3 regions of the Azospirillum sp. TSH58 genome follow, and region 2 is predicted to be linked to each of the others. Evidence: riboswitches for the same ligand, from Rfam matches in the RefSeq annotation. Region 2 holds a riboswitch; each other region holds the start of a gene.
The links. Region 2 has a riboswitch for cobalamin ahead of TSH58p_RS20515 (energy-coupling factor ABC transporter permease). Riboswitches for the same ligand answer to the same signal wherever they lie in the genome.

Region 1 (10,141 bases), on a different replicon from region 2:
AGTCGGCCGGGTCCTCTCCCCCCGATGGCCGCCTTGCGTACGACGGTGAGGAACGCCAAGGCCACCATGGCCAAGGTGATGTGCCGGTGCCAGCCGGGCCACGAGCGCACCTCGTAATGGTCGAGGCCAACCTCGCCTTTGGCCAGTTCGAAGGCACTCTCGATGGTCCAGCGCGTGCCGGCCACCCGCACCAGTTCCTTCAGCGTCGTCCCGGCCGGAGCGAAGGTGAAGTAGAAGGTCAGATCGCCATCGGCCAAGCGGCGCCGGATCAACAGTCCCTTGTCCCATCCCTCCGGGGCGCCGCGAAACGGCAGATGAGCCCAATCGTACAGCCGCGGCCCCTTGGAGCCATCACCGGCACCGATCCGATGCCAGCCGTCAGCCGGCACCTCCTCGACCCAATCGCTCACCGTGCCCGGGAACAGCCGCTGGCCGCTGGTGACCGCCAGCACATAGCCGATCCGGCGCCGCACCAGGGCTTGGCGCAGGGCGCTGTCGGCTCCGTACACGCTGTCGGCCGCGACCCACGCGCACGGCACCCCGGCGTCGAGCGCGCGCTCCAGCATCGCCGCTCCCAGCTTCGGCTTGGTGGCGAAGGCCACCTCCTCGGGCACCCAGGCGAGGCGACGGCGTTCCTCGTCACCGGCCCAGGACTGCGGCAGGTACAAGGCGCGGTCGATCAGCGCGTGGCCATGTCGGCCGGCGTAGCCGAGGAACACGCCGATCTGGCAGTTCTCGATGCGCCCCGCGGTGCCGGAGTACTGGCGCTGCACGCCGACCGAGCGCGTGCCCTTCTTCACGAAGCCGGTCTCGTCAAGCACCAACACGGCCTGCGGATCGCCCAGGTGCTCGACCACATAGGCGCGCAGATCGTCGCGCACGGCGTCGGCATCCCAGCGCATGCGCGCCAGGAAATCCTGCACGCTGTCTGGGCTGGCGTCGCCCGCTGCTTCGGCCAGATGCCAACCGTTCTTGCGCTCCAGCGGCGCCAACAGGCCGGCAACGTAGGACCGCGCCCGTCGCCGCGCCTCAACCCGGCAGAACCGCGACCCAAGCCGTCCCATCAGCGCGTCCAGAGCGCCGTCCCAGGTCCTCGCCTCGGCGACCGTCGTCATGCGCGGCATCCTCTTCGCAGAACGCCAACTCAACAGACGCAACAACCGATGATCCCGGCTGTAGTACTAACCGCCACACCGGAGCGCCTACGCTCCCTCACCAGCTATCCGTGGCTCCCACGTGTCAATGCTTAAGCGCGGCGGTATCAATCCTTGATGTCGAGGGTGGGCAAGGCGGTGCTTGGCGGCACACGCGGCGGTCGCTGTGGCCGTTATCGCCCGCCGCATGTTCGTCAGCTCAGAACGTCATGGAGAAGGCCAGTTCGGCCGAGCGCGGACGGCCCAACACCCAGCTTGTCGTTCCACCTGCCACCGCATACACCTCGTCGAACAGGTTGACGGCGCGCAAACTCAGCTTGGTGTTGTCCGTCGGCCGGTAATCCAGGCCGGCGTTGACCACCGTGTAGGCGGGCCGGACAACGGTGTTGGCGGCGTCGGCGTAGGTCCTGCCGACATACTGCACACCGGCCCGCGCCTCCCAGCCCGGCAGGAAGGCCCAACTCGCCCAGGCGTTGGCGGTGCGCTCCGGCACGCCGGTCGGCACGTTGCCGGCGTAGGACACCGCGCGGCCCGACACCGTCTGGCTGAAGTCGTCATATTTTGCCCGAAGCAGCGCGCCGTTCACGTCCACCCTCACACCCTCCCACAGGCCAAGCGACAGCGACGCCTCCAGCCCCCGCGACGACTGCCGGCCGACCTGAACGGTGATCCCCGGTCGGTTGGGATCGGTGGTCAGCAGCTTGTCCTTGACGATGTGATAGGCGGTGAGCGTCCACTCGCCGCGCCCCTCCAAGAAGGATTGCTTGACGCCGACCTCGACCTGACGGCCGGTGGACAGGTCGAAGTCCTTCTGCGCCGCCGACAGCGAGATCAGGTTCCCTACCGGATCGACCGCCGTGGCGTATTGCCCGTAAAGCGCGAGGCCGGGGATCACCTCGTAGACCGTGCCGGCCCGCCAACTGGTGGCGTGGAAATCCTTGTCGAAGCTGGTGCGGGCGACGGGATCCTCGCGGTGGATCGACGGCGCGTCGTGGCGCAGCCCGCCGATCAGCGCCAGCTTGTCGGTCACCGACAGGCGGTCCTCCAGGAACAGCGCATACTGGTCGGTCGTCGACCGAAGCCGTGCCGTGGTGCCCGCGAGATTGACGAACAGGCCGGGCGACGGGTCGAAGGGATCGACGCTGCTGGTCCCGCCATAGGGCGAGTTGCTGCTGTTCTTGAAGGTGATCCGGTTGACGTCGAAGCCGCCGACCAGCTCGTTCTTCATGCCGAACAGCCGGCTGCGCCACGTCGCGTCGAAGCGGTCGCCGACCTGCCGCTGGTCATGATAGATCTCGATGTAGCTGCTGCGGTTGATCCGCTGCGTGGCGGCGCTCCAGGCGTAGCTCTCCACGTTCTTCCAGTGCCGGTGACTCGTCAGGTGGTACGCGGTGTTGCGCAGGGTGAGGGCGTCCGACACCGCCCATTCGGACTTGAGCTGGGTCCAGTTGTCGCGGTAGCGGATCGCGCTGTCGGCCACGTTGAAATTGCGATGCCGCAGCGCGCGATCGATGCCGCCGTTGATGAGCGGCGTCCCGAAATACTCCTGCGGCTGCTGGTCGCCATGGTCGTTGGAGAGGGTGACGGACACGTCCGGCGTGGCCCGGAACGTCACCGCCCCGGACAGCGCGAGGTTTTTCGTGCCGCCCCGGTCGACCCAGCCGTTGGACCGGTTGCCGCTCACGTCCAGGCGGTAGGACAATGTCTCGGTCAGCGGACCTCCGCTGCCGAAGGCGGCGCGGCGCTGGGCGTCGGTGCCGATGGCGACCATGGCTTCGTTGCGGAGGTCCGTGGTCGGGCGCTTCGGCACCACATTGACGATTCCGCCGATCGCACCCTCGCCATAAAGCACGGAGGCCGGTCCGCGCAGCACCTCGATGCGCTCCGCCGACCAAGTGTCGAAGGGGAAGGTGACGGTCCCCGATCCGACATAGAGCCGCGTCCCATCGTAGAGCTGCATCACCGAGCCGTGGCCGGAGAAGCCGCGGGTCGCCAGGGACGAGCCGCCGTTGCCGGGTGCGGCCAGCGAGCTGAAGCCGGTGGCGTTCTGGGTGACGGCCTCGGTCACGCTGGTCTGCCCGCGGTCGCGGATGGTCTGGCCGGAGATCACCTCGACGCTGGCCGGAGTCTCCAGCGGGGTGAGGCCCAGGCGGCTGCCTCCGCTGTTGGGAACGTCGAGAGCCAGCCCGGCGGGGGCGGCGTCCATGCGCTGTCCGGTGACGGTGACGGGAGGAAGCGTGACCGGCGGCTCGCCGTCCTCCGCGAGGGCGGCGCCAGGACCGAAGGAGGCCGACAGCAGGAGCAGCGGCGCGAGGGACCGAGGACGGAAACCTCCGTGGCGGGTGGGAAAGGTGGGCATGGATGTTCTCCGGCAGGATTCAGTCGGGACAAGGGAAGGCGTTCCGCGGAACGGGTGCGTTCCGCGGTGGCCGGGTGAAGCGGGGTCAGACGAAGAGGAAGGGGTGGACGGTTAGGCGGGGTCAGCCCACGGCCGGTTCCTCCGGCGGTGGGTTGCGGTGCAGAACATCCCCCGTGGACAGGTGGTCAGTCAGCAGATGGCCATGGACGATGCGGTCGATCCGTTCCGGCGTCAGATCGCCGTACCAGACCGCGTCGGGCTGGACGACCAGCAGCGGCCCGCGGTTGCAGGGGTAGAGGCAGCTCGTCCGCGCGCACATCACCCGGCGCGGGCCGGCGTTCAGGGCGCGGTGTCCTTTCATCGCCTCGCGCAGACGCTGATACAGCGCATCGGCGCCGCGGTGCAGGCAGCGCGCACCGACGCAGACGAAGACTTGCCGGCCATGCTCGGGGATGGCCGACCAGCCGGGCTTGCCCAGGCTGGGGTCCGTCTCGCGCACGTCGGCCAGCCTTTCTGCCGGACCAGAAGCGATACGGTCGAGGGCGGCGGGCAGGTCCAGCGCGCTTTCCACCGGCGGCGCCAGACGGACCGTCATGCCGGCGCCCTGCGTGCCGGCCCAGTGACTGAGCGCGCCCGGCAGCCAGGCTGACAGGCTGGGATCGGCGGGCACCATGCTGGGGATCACCAGCGCCTCCGTCGTGCCCGCCCGCTCCAGTTCCGCCAGCACCGCCGGCAGGGCAGGGCCGGACAGGTCGGCGTGGGCGATGCCGACCGTCACCGGCACGCCGCGTGCGGCGTGGAGATCGGCGAGGGACGCCGCGAGCGCCTTCAGATTCTGTCCATGATCGAAGGACGCGCGTCCGTAGAGGACGATGGCGCGTGCGGGTACGGGATGGGACGACGTCATGGTGTGGTTTTCCGTCAGGCCGCCGGGCGGCGGCGCATGAGCCACAGGAAGAAGGCGCCGCCGACAAGAGCGGTGACGACGCCGACGGGAATCTCGCGCGGGGCGAACAGGGTGCGGGCGGCGACGTCCACCCACAGGAGGAGCAGCGCGCCGCCCAACGCCGCCACCGGCAGCAGCGCCCGCAGATGGCCGCCCACCAGCATCCGCGCGATGTGGGGCAGAACCAGCCCGACGAAGCCGATGCCGCCGCAGGCCGACACCAGCGCGCCGGTCATCAGCGCGGTGACCACGAACAGCTCCAGCCGCAGGCGGCCCGGGTCGGTGCCCAGCGAGCGGGCCGCGTCGTCGCCCAACGCCAGGGTGTTGATGGTCTCGGCGCGCAGCCACAGCCAGAGCAGCCCGGCGACGGTCAGCCCGGCGGGAATGGGCAGGACGCTCCAACGCGCGGTGCCGAAACCGCCCATCATCCAGAACAGCGCCGCGTCGGCGCCGCGGTCCGTCCCCGTGACGATCAGGGCGTTGGTGACGGCGTGCAGGATGAAAGCGACCGCCACCCCGGTCAGGACCAGCCGTTCGCTGGTCACCACGCCGTCGCGTCCGCGCGCGGCCGCGAAGACGGCCAGCATGGCGACAAGCGCGCCCAGGAAGGCGGCGACCGGCAGGCCGAGCGCCCCCGCGACCGTCCCGGCGTACAGGATCACCGTCACCGCCCCCACCGAGGCGCCCGCCGACACGCCGAACAGATAGGGGTCGGCCAGCGGGTTGCGCGTCACCACTTGCAGCACGGCGCCCACAGCGGCCAGCCCGGCCCCGGCCAGGGCGCCCAGCAGCACGCGCGGCAGACGCAGCTCCCAGACGATGTTGCGCTCGGCCCGGCTGGCGTCGGGAGGTGGGGCAAGCGACGGCCACAGCTCGTGCGCGATCACCGCCCAGACCTTGGGAATGGGAATGCCGGCGGCGCCGAATCCGACGGCGGCGACCGTGGACAGGGCCAGGACGGCGGCCAGCGCCAGGGACAGGGGCAGCAGGCGTGACCGGCTCATCGAGCGAAGCGCTCCGGGTGGAGGATCCGCGCCATGCGTTCCAGCGCATCGACGTTGCGGGTGGAGGGCGTCTGCTCGGCATAGGTAAGCACGATGAATTGACGCTTGCGCACCGCCTCGACGTCGGCCAGTTGCGGAGCGGCGGTCAGGTGACGGATGGCGGCCTCGGCGGGGACGCGGTGGTCGCTGACGATGATCCATTGCGGGTCGCGCCGAACCATTTCCTCCCAACTGACCCGGACGTAGCTGTTGGGAATGTCGTCGAAGATGTTGCGTCCGCCGGCCAGATCCATCAGCAGGCTGGTCATCCCCTCGCGCCCCACCGACAGCGGAGCGCCGTCGGTGTGGCACTGGTCGCAATACATCACGCGGGGCCGCTTCGCGACCGTGCCGGTGCGGTCGGTCACCGCGGCGACGCGGCGGCGGAAATCGGCCACCATGGCCTCGGCGCGCTCCGCGATCCCGAAGATGCTTCCGAGCGCCAGCAGGTCGGCGTAGAGCGTGTCCATGCTGATCGGTTCACGGAGACCGATGCGGATGCAGCTTTCCCGCAGCGTGTAGGTGGCGACCCCCATCTCCGCCAGCCGGGCCGGGGTGAGGCCTCGCGCCTCGCTGAAGCCATAGCTCCAGCCGGCGAACAGGAAGTCCGGATCGGCGGACAGCACCGCCTCCAGGCTCGGGGACCGGTCGGGAAGGCGGGGCAGAGCCGCCACCACGCCGGGCGGCGCGATCAGCCGGTGCTCGGCCCCCTCGATGCCGGAGACGGCGACCAGCCGGTCGGCCAGCCCGAGATCCAGCATGGTCTGCGTCATGTTGGTGTCGTGGACCATGGGCCGCTTGGGAGGTGCGGCGAAGCGGGCGGTTTCGAAGCAGTTGGCGACCTCGACCGGACGGGGCCGGGCATGGGCGTTTGCATGGGCGTTCGCATGGGCGTTTGCGTGGGCGCTGCTGCCAACGCCCATCATCAGGGCAAGCGTCAGAGGAAGGCCGCGGAGAGGAAGCGGGATCATGTGCGGTCCGATCTGTGATCCGTCAGGGGCGACAGGTCGATGCGCAACCGGCCGTCGCCGGGATGGCGGTCCACCGTAGCGGCGACGCGGTAGACGGCGGTCAGCCGCTCCGGGGTCAGCGCCTCCGCCGGCGCGGCATCGGCCTGAAGGCGCCCATCCGCCATCAGCAGGACACGGTCGCACCAGCGTGCCGCGAGATCGATGTCGTGCAGCGTTGCCACGACCGTGATCCCGAGGCCTCTCACGAGGTCGAGCACGGCGAAGCGGTGGTGAATGTCCAGATGGTTGGTCGGTTCGTCGAGCAGCAGGATGCGCGGGCGCTGCGCCAGGGCGCGGGCGATCATCACCCGCTGGCGCTCCCCGCCCGACAGATGTTCGATTGGCCGGTCCGCCAGGGCGCTCAGCTCCAGACGGGTCAGCGCGTCCTCGACGATGGGGTGGTCGTCCGCTCCGGCCCCGGCGAAGGCGGAGCGGCGGTGGGCCAGTCGCCCCATGGCAACCACGTCGCGCACGGTGAAGCCCAGCGCCGCGGCGGCGTCCTGCGCCTGGAGCGCAAGCCGGCGAGCCAACTCCGCCGGGCGCAGGGTCTGCGGATCGTCGCCCTCGATGCGGATGCGTCCCGCCGAAGGGACCTGCAACCCGGCGAGGCAGCGCAGCAGCGTGGTCTTGCCGCACCCGTTCGGCCCGAGAATGCCGAGAAAGGCGCCCTCCGGGACGGCAAAGCCGATGTCCGACAGCACGGTGCGCCCACCCAGCCGGCACTGCAGCCCCTCGACCGCGATGGCCGGGCGGCATTCGGCGCGGACGGGCAAGTCCGAATGGGACGCGGTGGAACCGGGTGTCGGGAAAGGCGGTTGCGCCATCCATGCTTCCTGCCGTTGCGGGCGGGGAGAACTGGCGGACGTCTTGCGGAACACACGCCGCGTCCGGAACGGAATCCGACTGGGCGCATGGCAAGCGTTCCACCGGGACACCCCGCCCGAGGACGTTTCGTTGTGGTGCTGGCAGGTCTCCTGGCTTGCGGGTCGTCGCCGCTCCGTCCGGCCTTCCCAGCGCCGACGGGCGCCAGTGGCAGGAAATGACGGAACGGCTCACCGCTCACAGTTGCGGGGGCAGCCCCGGCCTCGCCGCAGGACGCGGCTCACCGGGTTCCCTCTTAGCTTCCGGCGGAGGCCGCCGGAAGAACCAGTACCGGCACCATTCATGGGGAACCCCGCCGTTCCGGTCAAGCTTTGTGAACGAAGGGTTGCAGAAAAGGTTGGGGAACCGCGATGCACGCCGCCTCCGTGGCGACGTCCGGTCACGGTGTGCCAGGGGCGCCCGTTTCGGGAACAAAGATCAGGCGCCCGTCCGGCAGGCGGTAGGTCGTTCCCGCAAGGACCCCCGGCCTTCCCCGATGGTGCCGGTCGATTCGCAGCGGATCATCTTCCGCCCGTCCCGGCCGCCAACCCGCCCTGGGCGGTCAGGCTGCCATGCCAGGCATCGGTGGCATGGCGGGTGATGACGTTGACGACACCGCCCAGAGCTTCCGACCCGTAGAGAGCGATGACATCGGTCCGCGCACCCCCTCGATGCGCTCGATGGCTTCCGGCGGCGCACAATACGGCTGGCGACGTGGCAAAAGGGCAAGAGAGTATCGTTTCCGCCCGAGGGCGGGCGCGGCTGACACGGCGATTCATGAATGTCCTCCAAATCCCCTTGGCGTGGGGAGGGCCACCACGCCTTTGAATGTAATGTTATAACATTACATTATGCGGTACAACCCAACCGAACGGCCTCAGTGCCGCCACTGGCAGCTCCAGGGAGATGACATCATGACCGCTGTCTCCTTCAGCGACGCACCGATCTCCACCCGTCTTCAGGCCCGCGAGGCTTGCACCATGTTTCCGACCCGGAGTCCCGCGGCGGACCACCGTTTTCCCGTGACCGTGCTGTCCGGCTTTCTCGGCGCCGTCCTTAACGATCCTCCCCACCGCATCATCTCATCTCGCCTTTCGCCAGGAATGGTCAAAGCGAACTGCTGCATGATTGGTCAGCGACAACGCTGAAATCAATAGCGCACAACAACTTCGGCGGACGAAAGACGAAGCAGCAGGCGCTGACGGCGGCGCTTTCCCGGCGGCAGCAACTCGTAAAGAAAGGTCTCGATGGGCTTCCAGACCGAGACCCACCCAAGGATGACAAAACTTTCCTGCAAAATCCGGGTCGCCGGGCGGGCTGGAAGATTATTGGCAATCTGCCAAGCAAGGAAAAGGCAGATGGACAGCACCACGAAGCCGATCAGGGCCGCTTGGCGCCATGTTCGGATCGACTCGCGAATGCTTTTCGCCTCTCCGGCGGCACAGGCGGTGAAGTGTCCGATCAGCGCGGCGGCGACGTCGAATGGCGGAGACCGCGTCATTTCCTCGGCCGGGAGATGGATGACGATGCGAACCGGTTGATTCCTGGGCTGTGCCCCCACGCGCCTCAGGAAATACTCCTCGGCGTCCGCCGTCAGACGGCCTTCGCGGAACGGCGACGGATCGATGCTGTCGAACAACTGCGACAGGTGGCTGAGCCTGATGTCGATGGCATCGTTCTCCCTTTCCATCGGCATCGTCATCTCCGCGTTCAAGACCGGGCGTTCCGAGGCGGCCGCATCGCCGAGGGGGGTACCGGAACCGGCCTGCGCCCCGTCTCACGGCTGCCGAACCACGCCACGTAGAGCGTCGGAAGGAATATGAGCGTCAGCAGCGACGCGACGAGAAGACCGCCCATGATCGCGAAGGCCATCGCGCCCCAGAACACGGTGAAGGCAATGGGGATGAGGCCGAGCACGGTGGAGGCGGCGGTCAGCATGATCGGGCGGAACCGGGAGCCGCAGGCGTCGATCACGGCGTCCGGGACGGCTTGTCCAGCGGCCCGCTCCGCCTCGATCTGCTCGATCAGGATCACCGCGTTCTTCGCGATCATCCCAACGAGCGCGAGGACCCCGAGGATGGCGACGAAGCCGAGCGGTTGGCCGGACGCCAGCAACGCCAGCACGACGCCGATCAGACCGAGCGGCACCACGCTCAGCACCATCGCCAGACGCTGGAAGCTGCGAAGCTGGACCATCAGCACGGTCAGCACCAGGAGCAGCATCAACGGAATGACGGCGAAGACCGACGCGCGGCTTTTGGCGCTTTCCTCCGCGATCCCGCCGACCTCGATGCGGTATTCCGGCGACAGGGTGGCCGACAGGTCGGCGATCCGGGGCGCCAGGGCTTCGATGGCGGATTCCGGCAGAGTGCCGGGAGCCACGTCCGCCTGCAGCGTCAGGGTCGGCTGTCGCCCGCGTCGCCAGACCAGCGGAAGATCCTGGGCGTATCCGAAGGACGCCAACTGGTTCAGCGGAACGCTTCGCCCGTTCGGCAGGGACACCGGCAGGCTGCGCAGCGTTTCCACCGACAAGGTCTGTCCACGGGCGTCCCGTGCCAGAACGTCGATCAGATAGATGCCGTCGCGGATGGGCGTGACGGCGCTTCCCGAGACGGCGGCGTTCAGCATCCCGGCGACGGCGGCCGAACTCAAGCCCAGGCGCCGCGCCTCGTCCTGGTCGATCCGCACCCGCAACTTGCGGGCGGTCTCCATCCAGTCGAAGTTGATCCGCCGCGTCTCGGGAAAGGTCGCGACGACCTGCGCGAGCG
Region 2 (10,141 bases):
CTCACAGGACGGGTGGGAACGCCCGTCAGTAAGCGCGGCCGGCCAGCCAAGCCGCGATGGCGTTCTCCATCGCCTCGGCGGTCGGATCGCCGTGCGCCGGGCCGCGTCCCACCATGGGAAGCCGGGCCGCCACGGCGATGTCCTCCGCCGGGGCGCCCGTCCCGACGAACAGGTCGCAGCGCCGCAGCAGGGCGCACAGCCCGTCGAAGCCCAGCCGCCCGACCGCGTTCAGGCAGGCGGCCCCCGTCTCCCCGGCGATGCGCGCCGCGGCCCCCCTGGCGGCCTCCTCGCCGACCAGGATCAGGGCGGTGTCGCCCCGCGCGGCGAGGCGGCGGCACAGCTCCGACAGGCTCCCGCTGCCGGCGGACGCGGACAGGCCGACCGCGCAGCGCCAGCGCGCCGCAACGCCCTCGGCCAGAAGCGCGGCGGCGGCCCGCTCGCCGGCGGGGGAGGCCCAGACCTCGGTGGCCGGGTCCGGCTCCCCGCCGGCGAGCGCGGCCAGCAGACCGGCGGGAGTCGTCGCGACGTGGGTCAGGAAGGCGTCGGCGTAATAGCCGCGCACCGGCCGGCCGACCTTGCAACCGAGGCGGAGCGGCGCCCCGCTGTCCTGCATCAGGCGGTTGGCGAAGCTGGCATCCTCGCCCCGGACTGGGTTGATCGTCAGGTCGAAGGCGCCGCTGAACTGCTGGCCGATCTCCTGGCGCACCGCGGTCACCAGCGCGTCGTCGGGCGCCCGCCCCTTCAGAGGCGGCAGGGTGACCCGCTGGTTGACGTAGGGGCAGAGGGCGAGCGCCGCCTCCGCGTCCGGCGTCGCGAAGACGGTGATCCGGGCCAGCGGCAAGGCCCGCCGCAGCTCCCTAAGGAAGCCGGATGCCCGCAGCACGGCGCCGCCCCCGTCCAGCAGGAACACGCCGACGTTCCGGATCAGGTCGCTCGGAAAGGGCGGCGGCTCGCCGGGGACGAGCGTGCGGCGGCGGACGGCGGGGCCGGAGTCCCGCAGCAGAGCCACCGCCGGGGCGGTGGAGGCGCCCCGCGCCGGCGGCACGAAGCCCCAGGTCCCCTCGGCGTCCGGCCGCGCCAGCGGCTCCACCAGGGCATGCTCGGCGCGGGCGACGGTCGCCGCGTCGGTCACCCAGGGGAAGAAATCGCGCAGCGGAAGGGTGCCGCCGCCGACCGACCGACCCGCCGCCTGCAGCGCGTCCCATTGCCGGACCGCGCCGTCGTAGCCGTAATAGACCTCCTTGAACGCGACCTGCTCCCGCGTCGCGTAGGCGAAATGCTGGAAGACCAGCCCGCCCGCCGCCGTCTCCTCGTGCAGGAAGGGGCTGGCCGCACCGAGTTCGACCTCGGATCCATCGGGCTGCGGGCGCACCAGCCGGGGCGGGACATGCGAATGCCAGACATCCCCCGGCCGATACCGCCAAGTGCGCAGCCATTCGTAGGCGCGGTAATTGCCGTATTGGTCCAGCCGGTCGAGGACCAGGGACGGGCCGACGAAGAAATGGCAGAGGTACAGCGCCGCCGTGCGCGACGGCGAATCGAGGAACATCCGGCGCGCACGGGTGATCTGCTCCGCCGTCCACAGCTCGTCCGCATCGACCTGCCAGAGCAGGCATTCCTCGGTCATGGCGGCCAGCGGCGCGGTCACCATCTCCACCTTGCCCTGCCAGAAGACGCCCGGCGGCTTGCGGTAGACCGACACGCGCCCGGGCTCCTCCGCGGCGATGCGGTCGAGATACTCCGAGGTGCCGTCGCTGCTGCGGCCGTCACGGTGAAGGTCCTGCGGGACGCGCCCGCCCCGCTGCGCGCACCAGGAGGAGTCGCGGACCTGCTCCGCCACCCCCTCCACAATGTGCCAACGCCAGGGAAAGGGCAGCTGGCGGAACACCTCCAGGTGATAGCGGATGAAGGGATCGCCGTTCAGCACGATGGTCAGGAAATGAACCGGTAGCATGCCCGCAATCCCGTCCTTCGCCCGTTGATCCGGCCTCGCGCAGTCCGCAGGACCTTGTCGGTTCCGCGGGAGCGGTGTCAAGGAAGCCATGCGATGGCGCGGACCGGCCGCCACCCCTCTTGACGGCGGGGGACCCCGCCCCTACCCTGGCGCCGGTTATGGTTCCCCGCGCCTTCCGGTCGCGGGGCTAAGAGGGAAGCCGGTGAGCCGCCCCGAAGGGGGAGACACGGCAAATCCGGCGCTGCCCCCGCAACTGTGAGCGGTGAGCGGCATCGTCCTTTCCGTGTCACTGGCGCCGCCTGCGGGAACGGGCGCCGGGAAGGCCGGACGGTGCCGCCTTGACCCGCAAGCCAGGAGACCTGCCGTAACCGAACGTACGTCCTCGGGCGGGGTGCCCCGGTGGTCGCTTGCCGATGTCCGGCCCGACGGCCGCCCGTCTTCCGCAAGCCGTCCCTCCGGTGCGCCCATCCAGGGGACCAAGGGGGTTGCGATGCCGGTGCCTGCCAGCAACGACGCCCCTCCCAACGCATGGCAGACTCGGAAAGGGCATAGAGCATGCACATCGAACCCGGCGTCGTCGACGGCGCCAAGATCGCTCTCAGCTACGCGACGGCCGCCGGCGGCTTCGCGATGGCCGGAAAGCTGGCGCACAACGACGTCCGCAACAACGGCGGGGTCGCGCCGCTGGTGCTGCGCAGCCTGATCGCCACCGCGCTGGTCTTCAGCTTCTTCGAGGTGTTCCCCCACCACCCCGTGGGCGTGTCGGAGGTTCACCTGATCCTCGGCTCGACCCTGCTCCTGCTGTTCGGCGCCGGTGCGGCCTCCATCGGCCTCGCCGCCGGCCTGCTGATCCAGGGCCTGTTCTTCGCGCCGTTCGACCTGCCGCAGTACGGCATGAACGTCACCACGCTGCTGGTCCCGCTGTGGGGCATCAGCCTGCTGGCGAAGCGGATCGTCCCCGACGCCACCCCCTATGTCGACCTGAAGTACTCGCAGGCGCTGGCCCTCTCCACCGCCTACCAGGGCGGCATCGTCGCCTGGGTGGCCTTCTGGGCCTTCTACGGCCACGGCTTCACCGCCGAGACCATGACGGAAGTCGCCTCCTTCGGCGCCGCCTACATGACCGTCATCATCGTCGAGCCGCTGGCCGACCTCGCCGTGCTGGCCATCGCCAAGGCGCTGCGCCGCCAGAGCCAGGGGCCGCTGTTCAACGTCCGCCTGCACCAGGGCGCCTGACCGGCCACTTGGACCGGATTGTTCGTGTGAAGGGCGGCGGGGATGACCCGCCGCCCTTTTCCGTTCAGATCACCAGCTCGCCCTTGCGGATCGCCGCGTAGCGGCGGTTCACCGCCCCCCAGTCGACGACGTTCCACCAGGCCGCCAGATAGTCGGCGCGCCGGTTCTGGTACTTCAGGTAATAGGCGTGCTCCCACACGTCGTTGCCCATCAGCACGGGCACGCCCTCCATGGCCGGGGAATCCTGGTTCGGACGGGCGGCGATGGCCAGCTTGCCCGACGACGGGTCGGCGGTGACGAAGACCCACCCGCTGCCGAACTGCCCGGCTCCCGCCGTGTTGAAGCGCGTCTTGAACTCGTCGAAGCCGCCGAAGTCGCGGGTGATGGCGGCCCCCACCTCGCCGTCCGGGGCGCCGCCGGCGTTCGGCCCCATGATGCTCCAGAACATGCTGTGGTTCGCGTGCCCGCCGCCGTTGTTGCGCACCGCCGTGCGGATGCTCTCCGGCAGTTCCGGCACGCGCTTCAGCAGGTCGGCCAGCGGCATCGACTGGAGGTCGCCGTGGTTGGCGAGCGCCTTGTTGAGATTGTCGACGTACGCCTGATGGTGCTTGCCGTGGTGCACGCTCATGGTCGTCGCGTCGATGTGCGGCTCCAGCGCGGCGGGGGCGTAGGGCAGCGGCGGCAGCGTGAAGCCCTTGCCGCCGGGGGTCTGGGCCAGGACGAAGCGCGGCGCCACCGCCAGCACCAGCGCGGCGGCTCCGGCGGACAGCAGAAGTTGGCGGCGATCCAGGCGAACGGACATGAGACCTCCCAATGTGTGTTTCGTGCCGAACAGCGGGGAAGCGACAGCCTCAGTGCGCCCCGCGCCTCACTCAACAGGGCAATGGGCGTACTCACTCGGTACCGGCGTACGGAACGCCGCCCGATTCTCAGATCCGGACTTTTCCCGCCGGCCCGGCGGACGCCGAGCGGGCCAAACCCATCGCCACGCTCCGCAAGCGCCCCAGCCGGAATCGCGAGGGTGCGGCCGCCGGCTTCCGGACCGGAGCGGCCGGAGCCGCTTCCGCCGTCTCGCGGATCCTGCGGGCGCGGCGCTCCCGCAGCAGCAGGCGCATCACCTCCTCCTCCGTGACCGGGCGTCCGGCCTTGGCCGAGGCGAGGCTGGCGGTGTCCTGGAGGGCGGCGACCTCGGCCAGCGTGCCGGTCAGCCCCTTGGCGGCGGCGGTGTCCAGCGCTTCGCGGTGAATGGCGAGAATGAACGGTTTCAGCGCGCGGTCGGGCGTTCCGTGCGGCGGTGTCGGCATGGCGGAAGGGCTCCGGGGATTCGTTCGATCGGGTGAGCCATCATCCAACCGATAACGCCGCGGCGGCAAAGACCCCTACGGATTAGCCCCGCCGCCCCGATTCGGGGAGACCGAAGCCGGACCGGCATCTGTGAAATTCGGAGAAGTTCGGGAAAAACCGGCATCCTGCCGGGAAGGGGAGAGTTGGTGGAGCCAAGGAGGATCGAACTCCTGACCTCTACAATGCCATTGTAGCGCTCTCCCAGCTGAGCTATGGCCCCACTATACTCTCAGACCAACACAAGAGGTGTTGGTGCGCTTGGAGGGACTCGAACCCCCACGGCCTTTCAGCCACTAGGACCTGAACCTAGCGCGTCTACCAATTCCGCCACAAGCGCATCGTCTACTCTTGCATCCCGCGTCTCTTGGGGTGACGCGGGAGCGCTGATATAGCCGTGCCGCCGCCGGGGCTCAAGCGAAATCGACATGGCCCCGTCACTTTTTTGCAGGACCGCGGGAGGTGGGCGGCCCTCCTACTCCGCCGCCCCGGCATGGCGCATCCGCCCGGTGCCGGCGGCCCTCGCCTCGCCGCCCATCCCGGCCAGCGCCTCCGCGGCGCCGCGGGCGATGTGCAGCGTGCGCTGCGGCAGCGGGAAGTCGATTCCCAGCTCGATGAAGCGCGCCTTCATGCGGCCGTTGAACTCCCGCCCGACGTTCCATTGCTGGATGGGCAGCGTCTTGATCCGCGCCTTGATGACCGCGGCCGACTCCTGGAAGGAATCGACCCCCAGCACCTCCAGCGGCTCCAGGATCAGCGGCGCGAAGCGCGGGTCCTTGCGCAGCTCGTCGCCGATGCCGTGCAGCACGGAGACCACGCGGTCGGCGTTCTCGTGATAGGGGATGGCCACGTCGAACACGTAGTAGCTGAAGTCCTTGGTCATGTTCGACACGCTGGTGACCGCGCTGAAGGGGATGGTGTGGACCGTCCCGTCGAAGTCGCGCAGGCGGATCGTGCGGATGTTCATCCCCTCCACCAGGCCGCCCTTGCCGCCGACATTCACCACGTCGCCGACCGAGATGGTGTCCTCGAACAGGATGAACAGGCCGGTGATGACGTCCTTGACCAGGGTCTGCGCGCCGAAGCCGACGGCAAGGCCGACCACGCCGGCGCCGGCCAGCAGCGGCCCGATGTTCAGCCCCAGCTCCGACAGGGTGATCAGGGTGACCAGGGTCAGCAGAACCACCAGCAGGGCGCTGCGCAGCAGCGGCAGCAGGGTGCGCACCCGCGCGCTGCGCTGGATCGCCCGCCCGTTGCGGTCCGTCGTCGCCAGATGGCGCTCGATCAGCCCGTTCGTCACCTCCCACACGGCGAGCGCGATGGCGCCGACCAGCAGGAGCGACAGGCCCGACGCCACGATGCGCAGGCCGATGGCCGTCTGCAGCCAGCCCCAGACGTCCAGCCCCCAGGCGTTCAGCACCACCAGCCCGCCCAGCACGGCCACCGCCCCGTGCAGCAGCCGCGCGGTGGGGGCGACGTAGCGGCGCAGCCGCCCCGCCGCCCAGGCCGAGTGTCCCCGCCGGCGGTCCATGCGCTCCAGAATCGCCGCGGCGGCGCGGGTGATCCCCCGCCCGATCAGCCGCGCGACACCGGCGACCACCAGCGTCACCGCCGTCGCCTGCACCACGAACAGCAGCCCGCCGCTGATCTCCAGCGCCCAGATGCCGAACAAAACGATGATGTAGAGGATGGCGATGGCGTGCCAGACGTCGGCCACGCGGCGGCCGGCGGCGCGCAGCATCCGCCCCGCCCCGGCGGCGCGGCGTCCGGGCGGAACCGGCGACACCACGTCGGACAGCGGCTGCGCCGCCGCGATCCCGCCGCGCAGGCGCGCGGCCACCGCCTCCCGGCTCTGCAGCACCAGCACCGCCAGCATGACGGCGACGACCAGACCGACCAGGGTCACCAGCGCGCTGTAGCTCTGCGCCGGCAGGCCGAGCCGCCGCGCCGCCTCGGCCAGGAACAGGCCGTAGAGCGTGGTGATGGCGATGGTCCGGCACCAGCGCAGCAGCCGCAGGGCCGAGCCGTCGCTCATCGGGATCAGCCGCAGGTTGGGCGAGGCCGGAGCGAGCAGCGCCCGGACGACCAGAAGAACGATCTGCACGAAGATGCTGGCGTTGAGGAAGGTGACGCCGAGGACCCGCACCACCGGCGGCGGGTCGAACAGAGCCAGCACGCCGAAGCCCGCGGCGGCAAAGGCCACGATGGGCGCCAGATCGAACAGCGACCGCACCAGCAGCAGCGGCACCTTGGCGAGGGTCGAATGGATGGGCCGGGCCGCCAGCATGGCGCGCGGGCGCCGCAGCGTGCGGATGGCGATCAGCCGGGCGCCCTGCCCGACCACCACCACCAGCACCAGCTCGGCGGCCAGCCAGCCCCAGGCGGCGCGCTGCGCCGGGTCGGACACCTGCCGCTCCAGCCAATGCAGCCCCTGCGGCGCGTTGAGCAGGGCGTCGCCGGCCAGCGCGGCCTCCTGCCCCAGCCCGTCGAGCCGGGTCGACAGCAGGGTGAGCAGGCGGGTGCCGATCCCGTCCGGTTCCGCCGGTGCCGCGGCGGCCTCCGCCTGCTCCAGGGCGCGGAGCTGGCCGAGCAGGGCGGCACGGCGCTCCGGGTCCTCCAGCGTCTGGCGCAGGCGGGCGATCTCCTCCGGATCGGGAGCCGCCTCGGCCTGGGCCGGCGGGGCGGGCGTCGGGATCTGCGCCGACGCCGGGGTGGCGATGCTCCCAAGCGCGGCGGTCAGCAGGAGAAGGAGGGCGAGAAGGCCGCGCAAGGCGCGGAGGCGGGCGGCGGGAAGCCGTGGGGCACGGTCGTCGGAAGTCATCGTCCTCTGGTGGTTCCGGTTTTCGGGAAAGACCTTTGGAGCGGTCCGGTTCACGGGTCCAACCCAGGCCAACAGCGCCGGGCGCAGTTTGTCTTGCAACGCAGCAACCGCGACATTTTGTCCGGCGGACCGCCCAGCCCGCCGTCCGCGCTTGCGCGACTATCTGATATATTAGTATATATCATGGCGAACACCGGAAGCGCCCGCGCCTTGCCGCGGCGGGCCGCCCGACCCGGCGCCCCCTTTCCAACCGGCCCTGGCCGGCGCCGCCCCCGATCCCATCCGGGGCCGCGAACACCAGCGGAGAACAGCATGTCCGTGAAGGTAGCGATCAACGGTTTTGGCCGCATCGGCCGTCTGGTTCTGCGGGCCATCTACGAGAGCGGCCGCAACGACGTGGAGGTCGTGGCGATCAACGACCTGGCCGACCTCAAGGCCAACGCCCACCTGCTGAAGTACGACAGCGTCCACGGCCGTTTCCCCGGCACCATCGAGACCCGCATCAACGAAGGCGGAGGCGGCGAGCTGATCGTCAACGGCCACTCGATCAAGGTCGTGCAGGAGCGTGATCCGGCCAAGCTGCCGTGGAAGGATCTGGGCATCCAGATCGCCATGGAATGCTCGGGCATCTTCACCAAGCGCGCCGACGCCGCCAAGCATCTGGAGGCGGGTGCCGAGAAGGTGCTGATCTCCGCCCCGGCCACCGACGAGGACATCACGGTGGTCTACGGCGTCAACCACGACCAGCTCAAGGCCGATCACCGCATCGTGTCGAACGCGTCGTGCACCACGAACTGCCTGGCCCCGGTGGCCTTCGTGCTGCACAACCTGATCGGCATCGAGAAGGGCTTCATGACGACGATCCACTCCTACACGGGGGATCAGCGCATCGTCGACACCAACCACAAGGACCTGCACCGCGCCCGCGCCGCGGCGCTGAACATGATCCCGACCTCGACCGGTGCCGCCAAGGCCGTGGGCAAGGTGCTGCCGGAGCTGAAGGGCAAGCTGGACGGCACCGCCATGCGCGTGCCCACCCCGAACGTCTCGGTCGTCGACTTCAAGTTCACCGCCAAGCGCGCCACCTCGGTCGAGGAGATCACCAAGGCGATCGCGGAGGCCGCCAACGGCCCGCTCAAGGGCATCCTGGGCGCCTACACCGAGGATCTGGTCTCCACCGACTTCAACCACGACCCGCACAGCTCGATCTTCGCGCTGAACGAGACCAAGGTCATCGACGGCAACTTCGTCCGCATCATGACCTGGTACGACAACGAGTGGGGCTTCTCCAACCGCATGAGCGACACCGCCGTCGCCATGGCCAACGCCAAGTAAGGGTGGAGCCGCATTGCCCCCACCCTAACCCTCCCCCGCTCTCGGCGGACCGAAGGTCCGCCTGCCGCGTCAGCGCAAACTATGGTTTGCGCGAGAGCTCCGCAGGGGAGGGGACGGACGCCCCTTCGCAGGAATCTCCCTCCCCTGTGTTAGTGGGGGAGGGCCGGGGTGGGGGCAAGACGGCTCCCATCCCCTCAAAAACTGAAATACCAGTTTTCAAAACCCGCTCTTTTGAAAACACCCTTTGAAGGAGCCGTGGCATGCCCCGGACCTCCGACCCGCCGACCGCGCGCATCGCCGCCCTGGAGCGCGACGCCGACGCCCTGCGGCGGGCCTTCCTGACCACGCCGGTCCTCACCCTGGACGACCACGGCCTGCACGCGCGCTTCGAAGCGTTCGGTCGAACCGCCCTCGCCCTCTTCCGGGAAACCGCCCCGCTGGCCGGTGGCGAGCAGGCCATCCAACGCATCGAGGCCGCCTACCACCGCGTCCACGAGGCGCTGCAAGCCGTTGCCACGCTTGCGCTTTCCGACACGGCGGCAGCGACTCCGGGGCACGGGAACGGCCGCGCCGAACCACCACCGCGGGACGTGCGACAGAGTGTCATCCGACGGGGTACGCAGTTCTCCTGACTTGCCTCGCAGCGCTGATATACTAGTATCCACTGCATCGACGGCGCGATCCTTGGACAGGCCCCACGGCCTCCGGACCGGCGCCGCCCCCGCTGGGGATGCGCGGCACGCTCCCCCCTTCCTGCGCCGCAACCGGCAGCCACCACCCCGGACTTTTCATCGACGGCCCAGTCGGACCGCCCCAGGAGTACCGACTATGAACATCAAATCCCGGATCGACCGCATTCCCGGCGGCATGATGATCCTGCCCCTGTTCCTCGGCGCCTGCCTGAACACCTTCGCGCCGAACACGGGCAAGTTCTTCGGGTCCTTCACCAACGGCCTGATCACCGGCACCCTGCCGATCCTGTCCGTCTGGTTCTTCTGCATCGGCGCCAGCATCAGCCTGAAGGCCACCCCGCTGGTCCTGCGCAAGAGCGGCGTGCTCGTCTCCGTGAAGATCCTCACCGCCGCCACCATGGGCATCGTCGCCTCCTGGTTCATCCCGCACGAGGGCGTCAGCTCGGGCTTCTTCACCGGCCTGTCGGTTCTGGCGATCATCGCCGCCATGAACGACACCAACGGCGGCATGTACATGGCGCTGATGCAGCAGTACGGCACCAAGGAGGAATCCGGCGCCTTCTGCCTGATGTGCCTGGAATCCGGCCCCTTCATGACGATGGCGACGCTGGGTCTGGCCGGTCTGGCCGCCTTCCCCTGGCAGACCATGGTCGGCGCCCTGCTGCCTTTCCTGATCGGCTTCGCGCTCGGCAACCTCGACCAGGAGTTCCGCAAGTTCTTCGGCCAAGCCGTGCCGGTGATGGTGCCCTTCTTCGCCTTCGC
Region 3 (10,141 bases), on a different replicon from region 2:
CCCCGCACATCCACATCATCGTCACCCCGAAACCGGCATTACTACTTTTACGAATGCCGTGACCCGGAAACGCGCGGGGCGCCCGATCCACCGGACCGGACGCCCCGCCGTTTTCCTGCCGCCCTTTGGACCGGGCATCTTAGCGGCCCTTGCCGTCCGAGGGCACGGCCGCCGCCTCGCTTGAGGAGGCCGGGGTGGACCCGCCGGCGCCCTTGGCCGGGCTGCCGGGCACCCACCAGCGGCGGGCCTCGCCGTCCGCGGCATCGGGGGCCGCGTCCGCACGGGTCTTAAGCATTGAGAAGACGATGGAGCCGCCGACCAGGAAGGCCGTGATGCCGAGCGCCACCGCCGTCGGCATCTTGTAGATGTCGATCATCAGCATCTTGGCGCCGACCACCACCAGAACCAGCGACAGGCCATACTTCAGGTAATGGAAGCGGTGGATGATCGAGGCCAGCGCGAAGTAGAGGGCGCGCAGGCCGAGGATCGCGAAGACGTTGGAGGTCCAGACGATGAACGGGTCGGTGGTCACCGAGAAGACCGCCGGGATGGAGTCCACGGCGAAGACCAGATCGGTGAACTCGATCAGGATCAGCACGAGGAACAGCGGCGTCATCATCCGCACGCCGTCGCGCATCACGAAGAACTTCTGCCCCTCGTAGCCGTCGGTCATGCGGAAGCGGGAGCGGACGAACTTGACGATCCGGTTGTTCTCCATGTCCGGCTCGTCGTCCACCGACATCAGCATCTTGATGCCGCTGAAGATCAGGAAGGCGCCGAAGATGTAGATGATCCAGTGGAATTCCTGGATCAGCGCCGTGCCCGCCACGATCAGCACGCCGCGCATCACCAGCGCGCCCAGGATGCCCCAGAACAGCACCCGGTGCTGGTATTGCGGCGGCACCGCGAAATGCGTGAAGATCAGCGCGATGACGAAGATGTTGTCGACACTCAGGCTGTATTCGATCAGGTAGCCGGTCAGAAATTCCAGCCCCTTCTGCGACCCTTGGAAATGAAAGACGCCGGCCGCGAAAATCATCGCCAGCGTGGAATAGGCCGCGCAGCGCATCAGCGCCTCGCGACCGGAGATCACATGGGATTTCTTGGAAAATACACCAAGATCAAAGGCCAAAAGCACGCCAACGAAGACGGCGAAGCCGGCCCACATTAAAACGATCTGATCCATGGAACTGTCCCTTGCTTCATGCACTCCGCTCCCGCAAGCGGAGACTTCGATCGTCACATGAGCAGTCCGACATCACCGGTGCGCCACGGCGGGACGCATCGGCCAGAGGGGCCCGGACTGGAAGCGCGGCCGCAAGGTCTGCGGCCAACGGAAAGGCGCGCGACGGCTCGGCCGCGGCGCGCCAGGACACCCGCCTCCATCGTTCGCCGTGGAGACGTGGCGGTCGGTCAGGATGCTGGTTCGCTGCGGTCCATGTCGATGTCTCCCAAAGGCCCGTCGGGGGGGCCATCGTCCGGCGGTGGACCTTGTGGGGGAGCGGGACCCAGGGGGAAGGACAGGGCCAGCTTCCGCAAGGCCGCGCCAAAGCGACGGCTCAATGGGAAGTCCGACATCACAGCGCCGGGCGACGCTGCCAGAGGGGCCCGGACCTCAACCGTCATGTAGTCAGGCCCCCTCCCGGCGACAAGAGGGGGTCATGTCCTTTCCGGACGGTGATCGGAGCGATGATCCCGGACGGCGGCCCGGCCAGCCGATCGCCTCAAGGTTGCCGGAAGCAAAACCATGATCTTTCTTTGCGAAACCCGTTTCATCATTGGATGATTTCGTGCCGATGGCCTGTTCGTACCGATTGAAGGCAATCCACGGCGGGGCATCCACAATGACACGGCGTTCCATTCTGCTCGGCTGCCTGCTGGCGGCCGGACTGGCCGGTTGCGGCCCACGTTTGGAGACGGTTGAAAATTATGTCCTGCCCGTCAGCGAGGCGGGAAAGCTCTGTGTCGCCCAATGCAAACAGGCCAACACAGTCTGCCAGTCCGCAAAGGAGCTGGCCCTTCAGACCTGCCGTGCCCAGGGTGTGACCCGCGCCCAGGCCGAGTATCAGGGCTATCTCACGTCATTGCCCAAGGATGTGGATAAGAAGAAGATCAAGACGTTCAGCGACTTCAACCGGGAACCCAGCTGCTACAGCAACCTCACCTGCTATTCCGATTACAAGGACTGTTACAAATCCTGCGGCGGCCGGATCGAGGCGCAAACCTATTGCGTCAGCAATTGCAAGGAAATGGTGCCGCCCATGCCGGACGGGTCTCCGGTCGGACCGAAAACCACGCTCTGACACCGGCTGAGCGAAAGGAGCGGATTGCGGCTTGACCGCAGCCGTTCCGCCCGCGTAGCTTCGCATCCGACGGTTGCCCGAAAGGGCTGAAAATGGGAACACGGTGCGGACCCCACGGCGATTTGCTGTGCGATGGTTCTACGCCGGGGCTGCCCCCGCAACTGTAAGCGGCGAGTCGTCCATCGGAATGCCACTGGGATCGCGATCCTGGGAAGGCGATGGGCCGACGATAACCCGCGAGCCAGGAGACCTGCCGTCAGTCGTGGTCACACGCGAACACGTTCGGGCGGGGTGCACCGAAGGTCGTCGAACCGGGATTCCGTTCGCGGAGACCCCGGTGGGGCTTCGTTCGCGGTGACGTGCCACCGGCGTCCCGCCCGAGGTCTCAATGAGTGTCCGCGTTCCCCGTCTTCACCGGACGGCGTCCTTCGCCGCCCTTCTGGGAAGCCTTGCCCTTCCCGTGTCGGCCCTCCCCACGCCGGCCTTCGCCGACTCCGCCACCATCACGACGCTTCCGCCGGTCTCGGTGACCGCCAACCGCGTCCCCACCGCCGCCGAGGAAACCGGCAGCGCCCTGACCGTCATCACCCGCGAGGAGCTGGAGCAGCGCCAGACCCAGCTGCTGTCCGACGCGCTGCGCGCGGTGCCCGGCGTCGCCGTCAACCGCACCGGCCCGATGGGCACCCTGACCCAGCTGCGCATCCGCGGGTCGGAGGGCAACCAGACGCTGGTCCTGATCGACGGGATCGAGGTGAACGACCCGGCGTCCGGCTCCGAATACGATTTCGCCAACCTGCTGGCCGGCGACGTGGAGCGCGTCGAGGTGCTGCGCGGCCCGCAGAGCGCGCTCTACGGCTCCGACGCGGTCGGCGGCGTCGTCAACATCGTGACCCGCCGCGGCGCCGGCGCCCCCCGGTTCCGCGCCGCCGTCGAGGGCGGGTCCTTCGGCACCGCCGCCGGTCGGGCCTCCTTCGGCACGGGGACCGACCGCTACGACCTGTTCCTCAGCGGCCAGGGCGTCACCAGCGACGGCGTGTCGGTCGCCGACAAGCGGCTCGGCAACCCGGAGAAGGACGGCTACCGCAACGGCACGCTGACCGGAAACGCCGCCGTCCGCCCGACCGAGCGCAGCGAGATCGCCGTGACCGGCCGCTACACCCGCTTCCGCACCGACACCGACGGTTTCGTCGGCGGGCGCGGCGCCGTCGATGACGGCACCAGCACCGCCGGGGAGCAGTATTTCGGGCGCCTCCAGGGCAAGATCGCTCTTCTCGACGGCCGGTGGGAGCACATCGTCGGCCTGACCCATGGCCGCCAGCAGCGCGACTACCGCGACGCCGCCAAGACGGTGACCAGCCGTTACGACGGGCGCAAGACCAAGGCCGACTACCAGACCAACCTGACGCTGGAAAGCGGTCCCGCCGACCATGTGCTGACCGCCGCCGTGGATCATGAGGAGGACAAGGCGATCAGCCGCAGCGCCTTCTCCAGCTTCGACCGCTCCATCGGCTCCACCGGGCTGGTCGGGCAGTACAAGCTGGGCCTGTTCGACCGGCTGACCCTGACCGGCAGCGTCCGCCACGACGAGAACGACCTGTTCCGCGACGCCACCACATGGCGCACCACGGCGGCCTATCTGGTCGAGGAGAGCGGGACGAAGCTGCGCGCCTCCTACGGCACCGGCGTCAAGAATCCGACCCTGTTCGAGCTGTACGGCTACACCGCCACCTACGCCGGCAACCCGAACCTGAAGCCGGAGCGGGCGCGCGGCTGGGACGCCGGCTTCGACCAGTCCTTGTGGGGCACGCGGGCGGCACTGGACGGCACGTGGTTCGACCAGCGCATCCGCGACCTGATCACCGGCACCGGGCGGACCTCCGTCAACATGCCGGGCGAGTCCCGCATCCGCGGTTTCGAACTGGGGCTGTCGGTGGAGCCGCTGGACCGGCTGACCGTCCGCGGCTCCTACACCTGGACCGACGGCGAGGATTCCGCGGGGGCGGAGCTGGTGCGCCGGCCCAAGCAGCTCGCCAGCCTGAACGTCAATTACCGCTTCCTGGAGGACCGGGCGAACGCCAACCTCGGCGTCGTCTACAACGGGCGGTCCAGCGACTGGGCCTACGACCCCTTCTACAACCGTCAGGTCGTGACCCTCGCGCCCTACACGCTGGTCAATCTGGCCGGCTCCTACGCGGTGTCGGAGGGGGTCGAGGTCTTCGGGCGCGTGGAGAACCTGTTCGACCGCCAGTATCAGGAGGTCTGGACCTACGGCGCGCCCGGCCGGGCCGGCTATCTCGGGCTGCGGCTGCCGCTGTGAGACCCATCCGTCTCGGGCTGGCCGCCGCCGCCCTCTTGCTGATCGCGGGGGGCCGGCGGCGGCCTGGGAGGCGCCGCCCGCAAAGCCGCAGCGCATCGTCTCCCTGAATCTCTGCGCCGACGAGCTGCTGTTGCGGCTCGTCGGGCCGGAGCGCCTCGCCGCGGTGACGTGGCTGGCGCGCGATCCCCGCGCCTCCACCGTGGCGGCGCTGGCGGCGCGGGTGCCGATCAACCACGGGCTGGCGGAGGAGATCCTGCCGCTCGACCCCGACCTGATCGTCGCCGGACGCTACACCACGCGGGTCGCGGTCGGGCTGCTGACCCGGCTGGACGCCCCGCTCCTGGAGCTGGACGTCCCCCAGAGCGTGGCCGGGGTGGCGGAGCAGATCCGCGGCCTCGCCCGCGCCGTCGGCGAGCCGGAGCGGGGGGAGGAGCTGGTCGCCGCAATGCGCTCCCGCCTCGACGCCCTGCCCCCCGCGGCGCCGGGACCGCGCCCGACCGCGGTGGTCCTGCGGCCCAACGGCTTCGTCGCCGGGTCCGGGTCGCTGGTGGACGAACTCCTGACCCGCGCCGGGCTGGAGAATCTGGCCGACCGCCTGCCGCTGGGCAGCCAGGGCGCCCTGCCGCTGGAGGCGATCATCCTGGGCGGTGCCGATGTGCTGATCGTCGACGCCGCACCCGACGCGCCGCCGTCGCTGGCCGGCGCCCTGCTGCACCACCCCGCTCTGAAGGCGTTGGGACGCACCGTCCGCACCGTGACGCTGCCCTCCCGCCTGTGGACCTGCCCCGGCCCGCAGATCGCCGAGGCCGCGGAACGGCTGGCCGCGGCGCGGGAGGCCGCGCCATGACGGCCGCCGCGGCGAGGGACTCGCGCATCCCCTACCCCGCGCTGGTCGCCGGGCTGACTCTCCTGGCGCTGACGCTCTGCGCGGTGTCGGCGGCGGTCGGCTATGTGCCGTTCGACCTGGGCGCCGCTGTGTCCGACTGGCTCGCCGGACGCCCCACCCTGGGCGCGCTGGTGCTGGCCGAGCTGCGCCTGCCGCGCGCCCTGCTCGGCCTGCTGGTCGGCTTCAGCCTGGGGCTGACCGGGGCGGCGATGCAGGGCTGGCTGCGCAACCCGCTGGCCGAGCCGGGGTTGGTCGGCGTGTCGAGCGCGGCGGCTTTAGGGGCGGTGATCGTCTTCTACAGCGGCCTGTCCGCCGCGCTGTCGCTCGCCCTGCCGCTCGGCGGCATGGCCGGGGCCGCCGTTGCGGCGGGGCTGCTGAACCTGATGGCGGCGCGGGGGGCCGGAACGACGGCGCTGGTCATCGGCGGCATCGCCATCAACAGCCTTGCCGGGTCGCTGACCGCGCTGGCCCTCAACCTCGCCCCCAACCCCTACGCGGCGCTGGAGATCGTGTTCTGGCTGATGGGGTCGCTGGCCGACCGCGGCACCGACCAGCTCTGGCTCGTCCTGCCGCCGATGCTGGCGGGCTGGGCGCTCTGCCTGTCCGGCGCCCGCGCGCTCGACGCGCTGACCCTGGGGGAGGACGCGGCGCGCAGCCTGGGCTTCAACCTCACCGGGCTGCGCGTCCGGCTGATCGCCGGGGCGGCGCTGGCGGTGGGCAGCGCGGTGTCGATCACCGGCGCCGTGGGCTTCGTCGGGCTGGTGGCGCCGCACCTGATGCGCCCGCTGGCCGGGGCGCGGCCCGGACGGCTGCTGCTGCTGGCGGGGCTGGCCGGGGCGTCGCTGACCCTGGCCGCGGACATCGCGGTCCGGCTGCTGCCGACGCGGCCCGAACTGAAGCTGGGGGTAGTCACCGCCCTGATCGGGGCGCCCTTCCTGATCGCCCTGATCGCCCGGCTGCGGCGGGAGGAGGCGTGATGCGCATCGAAACCCACGGCCTGTCCGCCACCGTCGGCGGACGGACCATCCTGACGGACGTCAATCTCGCCATCGGACCCGGCGCCTTCACCGGCCTGATCGGCCCCAACGGCGCCGGCAAGACCACGCTGCTGCGCCTCCTCGCCGGTCTCGCCGAGCCGGCGGCGGGCCGCGTCACCTTCGACGGGCGGTCCGCCGCGCGGATCGGGCGCCGGGCGCTCGCCCGCGGCATCGCCTATCTGCCGCAGAGCGGCCCGGTGCATTGGCCGCTGCGCGCCGAGGCGCTGGTCATGCTGGGCCGCCTGCCCCACCGCGGCCCGCTGGGCGGCATCACCGCGGCGGACCGCGCGGCGGTGGAGCGGGCGCTGTCCACCGCCGACGCCGCGCACCTGCGCGGGCGGATCGTCGGCACCCTGTCGGGGGGCGAGCGGATGCGCGTCCTGCTCGCCCGCGCCCTGGCGACCGAGGCGCCCGTCCTGCTGGCCGACGAGCCGGTCGCCGCCCTCGATCCCGGCCACCAGCTCGCCTGCATGGCGCTGCTGCGCGACGCCGCCCGCCGGGGGAGCGGCGTCGTGGCGGTGCTGCACGACCTGACCCTGGCCGCCCGCTTCTGCGACCGGCTGATCCTGCTGTCGGGCGGCGGCGTGCTGGCCGACGGGCCGCCCGGCCAAGTGCTGACCGACGACCATCTGCGCGCCGCCTACGGCATCGCCGTCCACCGGGGCGAGGCCGGCGGCGAACCCTTCCTGCTTCCCTGGCACGCCCTGCCATCCCCGAGTTCCGAAACGGAGACCACCCGATGAGCGACCTGCCTTCCCTGCTGCGCGACGCGCTGAACGATCCGGCGACCGGCTGGAGCCTCGGCGCGTTCGGCGCCATCGCCGAGTTCATCCGCGACCCGGACGAACCCGCCGCCCTGCGCGACGACGGCCCGGAGCTGGAGGCGCGGACCGCCCGCGGCGGGCTGCGGCTGCGCCCCGGTCCGGCCATCCGCCCGGTGCCCTACCGGACGCGCAGCGGCAGCCTCGCCGTGGCCCTCTGCCTGCCCCGTCACGTCGGCGCGATGAACCGGCGCCGCGTGGTGACCGAGCTGGGCCCCGACCGCGAAGCCATCGCCGAGGCGGACCGCACCGCCCTGCTGTTCGACCTTGGGCTGGGCGTCTTCCAGACCGACGTCTGCGTGCGCAGCGCCGACCCCGCCACCATCGCCCGCCTGCGCGCGGTCGCCGGGACGGAGCTTCTGGCGCCGGGCAACCCCTTGCCGCCCGACCTGCCGGCGCTCAGCCCCGACCGTGTCTTCATCGGCCCCTTCGGGCGGATCGAGGTCAGCCAGCCGATCCCGCCGCCCGACGGCCGCAGCCCGGAGGGTCCGCACACCCACGTCCTGCCGAAGCTGCTGGCCCACAACCGGACCCACGCGGCGACCGTCCCGATCCCGGACGGCTGGGTGCCCAGCCTGTACCTGTCGCCGCCCGCGGAGTCCTTCGCCGCGTGGGAGGGGTTGGGGCACTGAGGTCCTGCCCCCTCGCTAACCCTCCCCCTCTACGAGGTGGAGGGGACTGCCGCCGCTTCGCTCAAGCCCCCCTCTCCCGCGAAGCGGGGGAGGGTTGGGGAGGGGGCACCGACGCCGCCGGCGCGCGGCGCAGCGCGTTCAACAGAATCCCGATCGTGGTGCCGTTGTGCAGCACCGCGGTGCCCACCGGGGACAGCAGGCCCAGCGCGGCGGCGCCGAGGATCGCGCTGTTCAGCCCGACCGTCAGGCGGTAGTTGCGGGCGATCAGCGCCATCGCGGCGTCCGCCGTCTCCTTGGCGTCGGCCACCCGCTCGATCCGGTCCTCCAGAAGCGCCACGTCGGCGGTCAGACGGGCGATGTCCGCCCCCTTCTGCATGGCGATGCCGACATGGGCGCCGGCCAGCGCCGGGGCGTCGTTGATGCCGTCGCCGACGAAGGCGATGCGCGCGCCGTCGCGGCTCAGATCCTCGATGATGCGGGCCTTGTCGGTTGGCAGCAGGTCGGCGTGGAAGCCGTCGAGACGCAGTTCCGCGGCCAGTTCGGCGGCGCGGTCGCGGTGGTCGCCGGTCAGCATCAGCACCCGCTTCACCCCGGCCCGCCGCAGCCGCGCGATGGTCGCCGCGCTGGCCGCGCGCACGCTGTCCTTCAGCGCCAGCACGCCGGCCAGCACCCCGCCGAAGCCGATGAACAGCAGCGTCTTGCCGTCGCGGTGCAGCGCGTCGATTGCCTCGCGGTGGGCCGTGGTGTCGATGCCCTCGTCGTCCTCGATGAAATGGCGGGAGCCGACGACGATGCGCTTGCCGTCGATGACGCTGGCCACCCCGTGGGCGACGATGAACTTCACCTCCTGATGGTCGAAGTGGCGGTTGTGGGTTTCCTTGGCGGCGTTGACCACGGCCATCGCCAGCGGGTGGAAGTAATGCTCCTCCACCGAGGCTGCGAGGCAGATCAGGTCGTCGGGGCTGAAGGTCGGATCGAAGGCGATGGAATCGGTCACCTGCAGATCGCCGGTGGTCAGCGTGCCGGTCTTGTCGAAGATGACGGTGTCGGCCTGGGCCAGCCGTTCCAGCGCGTTGGCGCCCTTGATCAGGATGCCCGCCTGCCCCGCCCCGTACATGGCCGACTTGAAGGCCACCGGCGTCGCCAGCTTCAGCGCGCAGGAATAGTCGGCCTGGAGCACCGACGCGGCGCTGCGCCAGTCGCCGGTCATCAGGAAGGAGCCGCCGGCCAGCTTCAGCACCGTGGGCACCAGCCGGTCGGCCAGCCGCGCCGCGTCGAGCTGGGCCTCGCTCTTGGCGGTCAGCGACTGTTCGACGTAATCGGCGATGCGGGCGGCGGCGGTGTGGCTGCCGACATGCTCGGCGTAGACGACCAGCCGCCCCTCCTCCATCAGCGTGCCGGACAGAACGGCGGAGCCGCGCTGCTTGACCACCGGGGCGCTCTCGCCGGTCATGGCGGCCTCGTTGACGGTCGCCTCCCCGCTCAGCACCGTGCCGTCCACCGGGATCACCGTCCCGGCGCCGATGACCACGCTGTCGCCGACCATGACGGTGTCGGCGGGAACCTGGATCTCCACCCCATCGCGCAGCAGCCACACCTGATCGCTCGACGGGCGCAGCAGCCGCTTCAGCAGCGCGTCCGACCGGCGTGCGATGGACTCCTCCATGTATTCGCCGAGCGCCAGCATGAAGACGGTGGTGTTGGCCGCGGTGAAATCCCGCCGCGCCAGGGAGATCGCCACCGCCGCCGCTTCCAGCACATGCGAGTTGACGCCCTCGCGCCCATAGATGGCCATGCCCTCGCGCAGCATCGGCAGGGCGACGGCCAACGACAGCGGCAGGCGCAGCGGCGGAGGCAGCAGGAAGCCGCCGGCCAGCGTGGCGAGGCTGCGGGCCAGTGCGGCGCCGTGATTCTCCCCGCCGTCGGCCGCCGTGGCGGGCGGCGCCGGTTCGGGGATCGGCAGGGCGGCCAGCGCGAGGCACAGCGCCGTGGCGTCGGTCACCGCCGGATCGTAGCGGACGGCCAGCGACCGCGCGGCGCGGCTGGCCCGGACCGACGTCACCCCGGCGACCGCCTCCACCACCCGGTGCAGGGTCGCCTCGTCGGCGGGGGTGCCGGGACGGCAGGCGTAGCGCAGCCGGACGC

Region 1: linked by a shared signal. The riboswitch ahead of TSH58p_RS01730 (ABC transporter ATP-binding protein) and the one ahead of TSH58p_RS20515 (energy-coupling factor ABC transporter permease) in region 2 are both predicted to bind cobalamin.
Region 3: linked by a shared signal. The riboswitch ahead of TSH58p_RS26390 (TonB-dependent siderophore receptor) and the one ahead of TSH58p_RS20515 (energy-coupling factor ABC transporter permease) in region 2 are both predicted to bind cobalamin.

What each region holds. Positions count from the first base shown of each region.
Region 1 covers NZ_CP022363.1:411,059-421,199, reverse strand. Annotated here, with positions in the region: gene TSH58p_RS01755 (IS701 family transposase) at 1-1,115, opposite strand, end outside; gene TSH58p_RS01750 (TonB-dependent siderophore receptor) at 1,354-3,513, opposite strand; gene TSH58p_RS01745 (ferredoxin) at 3,635-4,420, opposite strand; gene TSH58p_RS01740 (iron ABC transporter permease) at 4,435-5,463, opposite strand; gene TSH58p_RS01735 (ABC transporter substrate-binding protein) at 5,460-6,473, opposite strand; gene TSH58p_RS01730 (ABC transporter ATP-binding protein) at 6,470-7,336, opposite strand; cobalamin riboswitch at 7,459-7,678, opposite strand; partial or broken gene TSH58p_RS34645 (hypothetical protein) at 7,774-7,877, opposite strand; partial or broken gene TSH58p_RS32905 (TonB-dependent receptor plug domain-containing protein) at 7,898-8,067, opposite strand; gene TSH58p_RS32900 (hypothetical protein) at 8,288-8,521, shown strand; gene TSH58p_RS01725 (hypothetical protein) at 8,524-9,075, opposite strand; gene TSH58p_RS01720 (efflux RND transporter permease subunit) at 9,084-10,141, opposite strand, start outside.
Region 2 covers NZ_CP022366.1:412,694-422,834, reverse strand. Annotated here, with positions in the region: gene TSH58p_RS20520 (hypothetical protein) at 26-1,954, opposite strand; cobalamin riboswitch at 2,097-2,336, shown strand; gene TSH58p_RS20515 (energy-coupling factor ABC transporter permease) at 2,510-3,190, shown strand; gene TSH58p_RS20510 (superoxide dismutase) at 3,255-3,992, opposite strand; gene TSH58p_RS20505 (hypothetical protein) at 4,120-4,494, opposite strand; tRNA gene TSH58p_RS20500 (tRNA-Ala) at 4,679-4,754, opposite strand; tRNA gene TSH58p_RS20495 (tRNA-Leu) at 4,785-4,871, opposite strand; gene TSH58p_RS20490 (mechanosensitive ion channel domain-containing protein) at 5,007-7,352, opposite strand; gene gap (type I glyceraldehyde-3-phosphate dehydrogenase) at 7,665-8,687, shown strand; gene TSH58p_RS20480 (hypothetical protein) at 8,948-9,319, shown strand; gene kdgT (2-keto-3-deoxygluconate transporter) at 9,516-10,141, shown strand, end outside.
Region 3 covers NZ_CP022367.1:1,072,951-1,083,091, reverse strand. Annotated here, with positions in the region: gene TSH58p_RS26400 (TerC family protein) at 140-1,186, opposite strand; gene TSH58p_RS26395 (hypothetical protein) at 1,779-2,303, shown strand; cobalamin riboswitch at 2,357-2,576, shown strand; gene TSH58p_RS26390 (TonB-dependent siderophore receptor) at 2,692-4,620, shown strand; gene TSH58p_RS26385 (ABC transporter substrate-binding protein) at 4,751-5,467, shown strand; gene TSH58p_RS26380 (iron ABC transporter permease) at 5,464-6,483, shown strand; gene TSH58p_RS26375 (ABC transporter ATP-binding protein) at 6,483-7,286, shown strand; gene TSH58p_RS26370 (hypothetical protein) at 7,283-7,996, shown strand; gene TSH58p_RS26365 (heavy metal translocating P-type ATPase) at 8,058-10,141, opposite strand, start outside.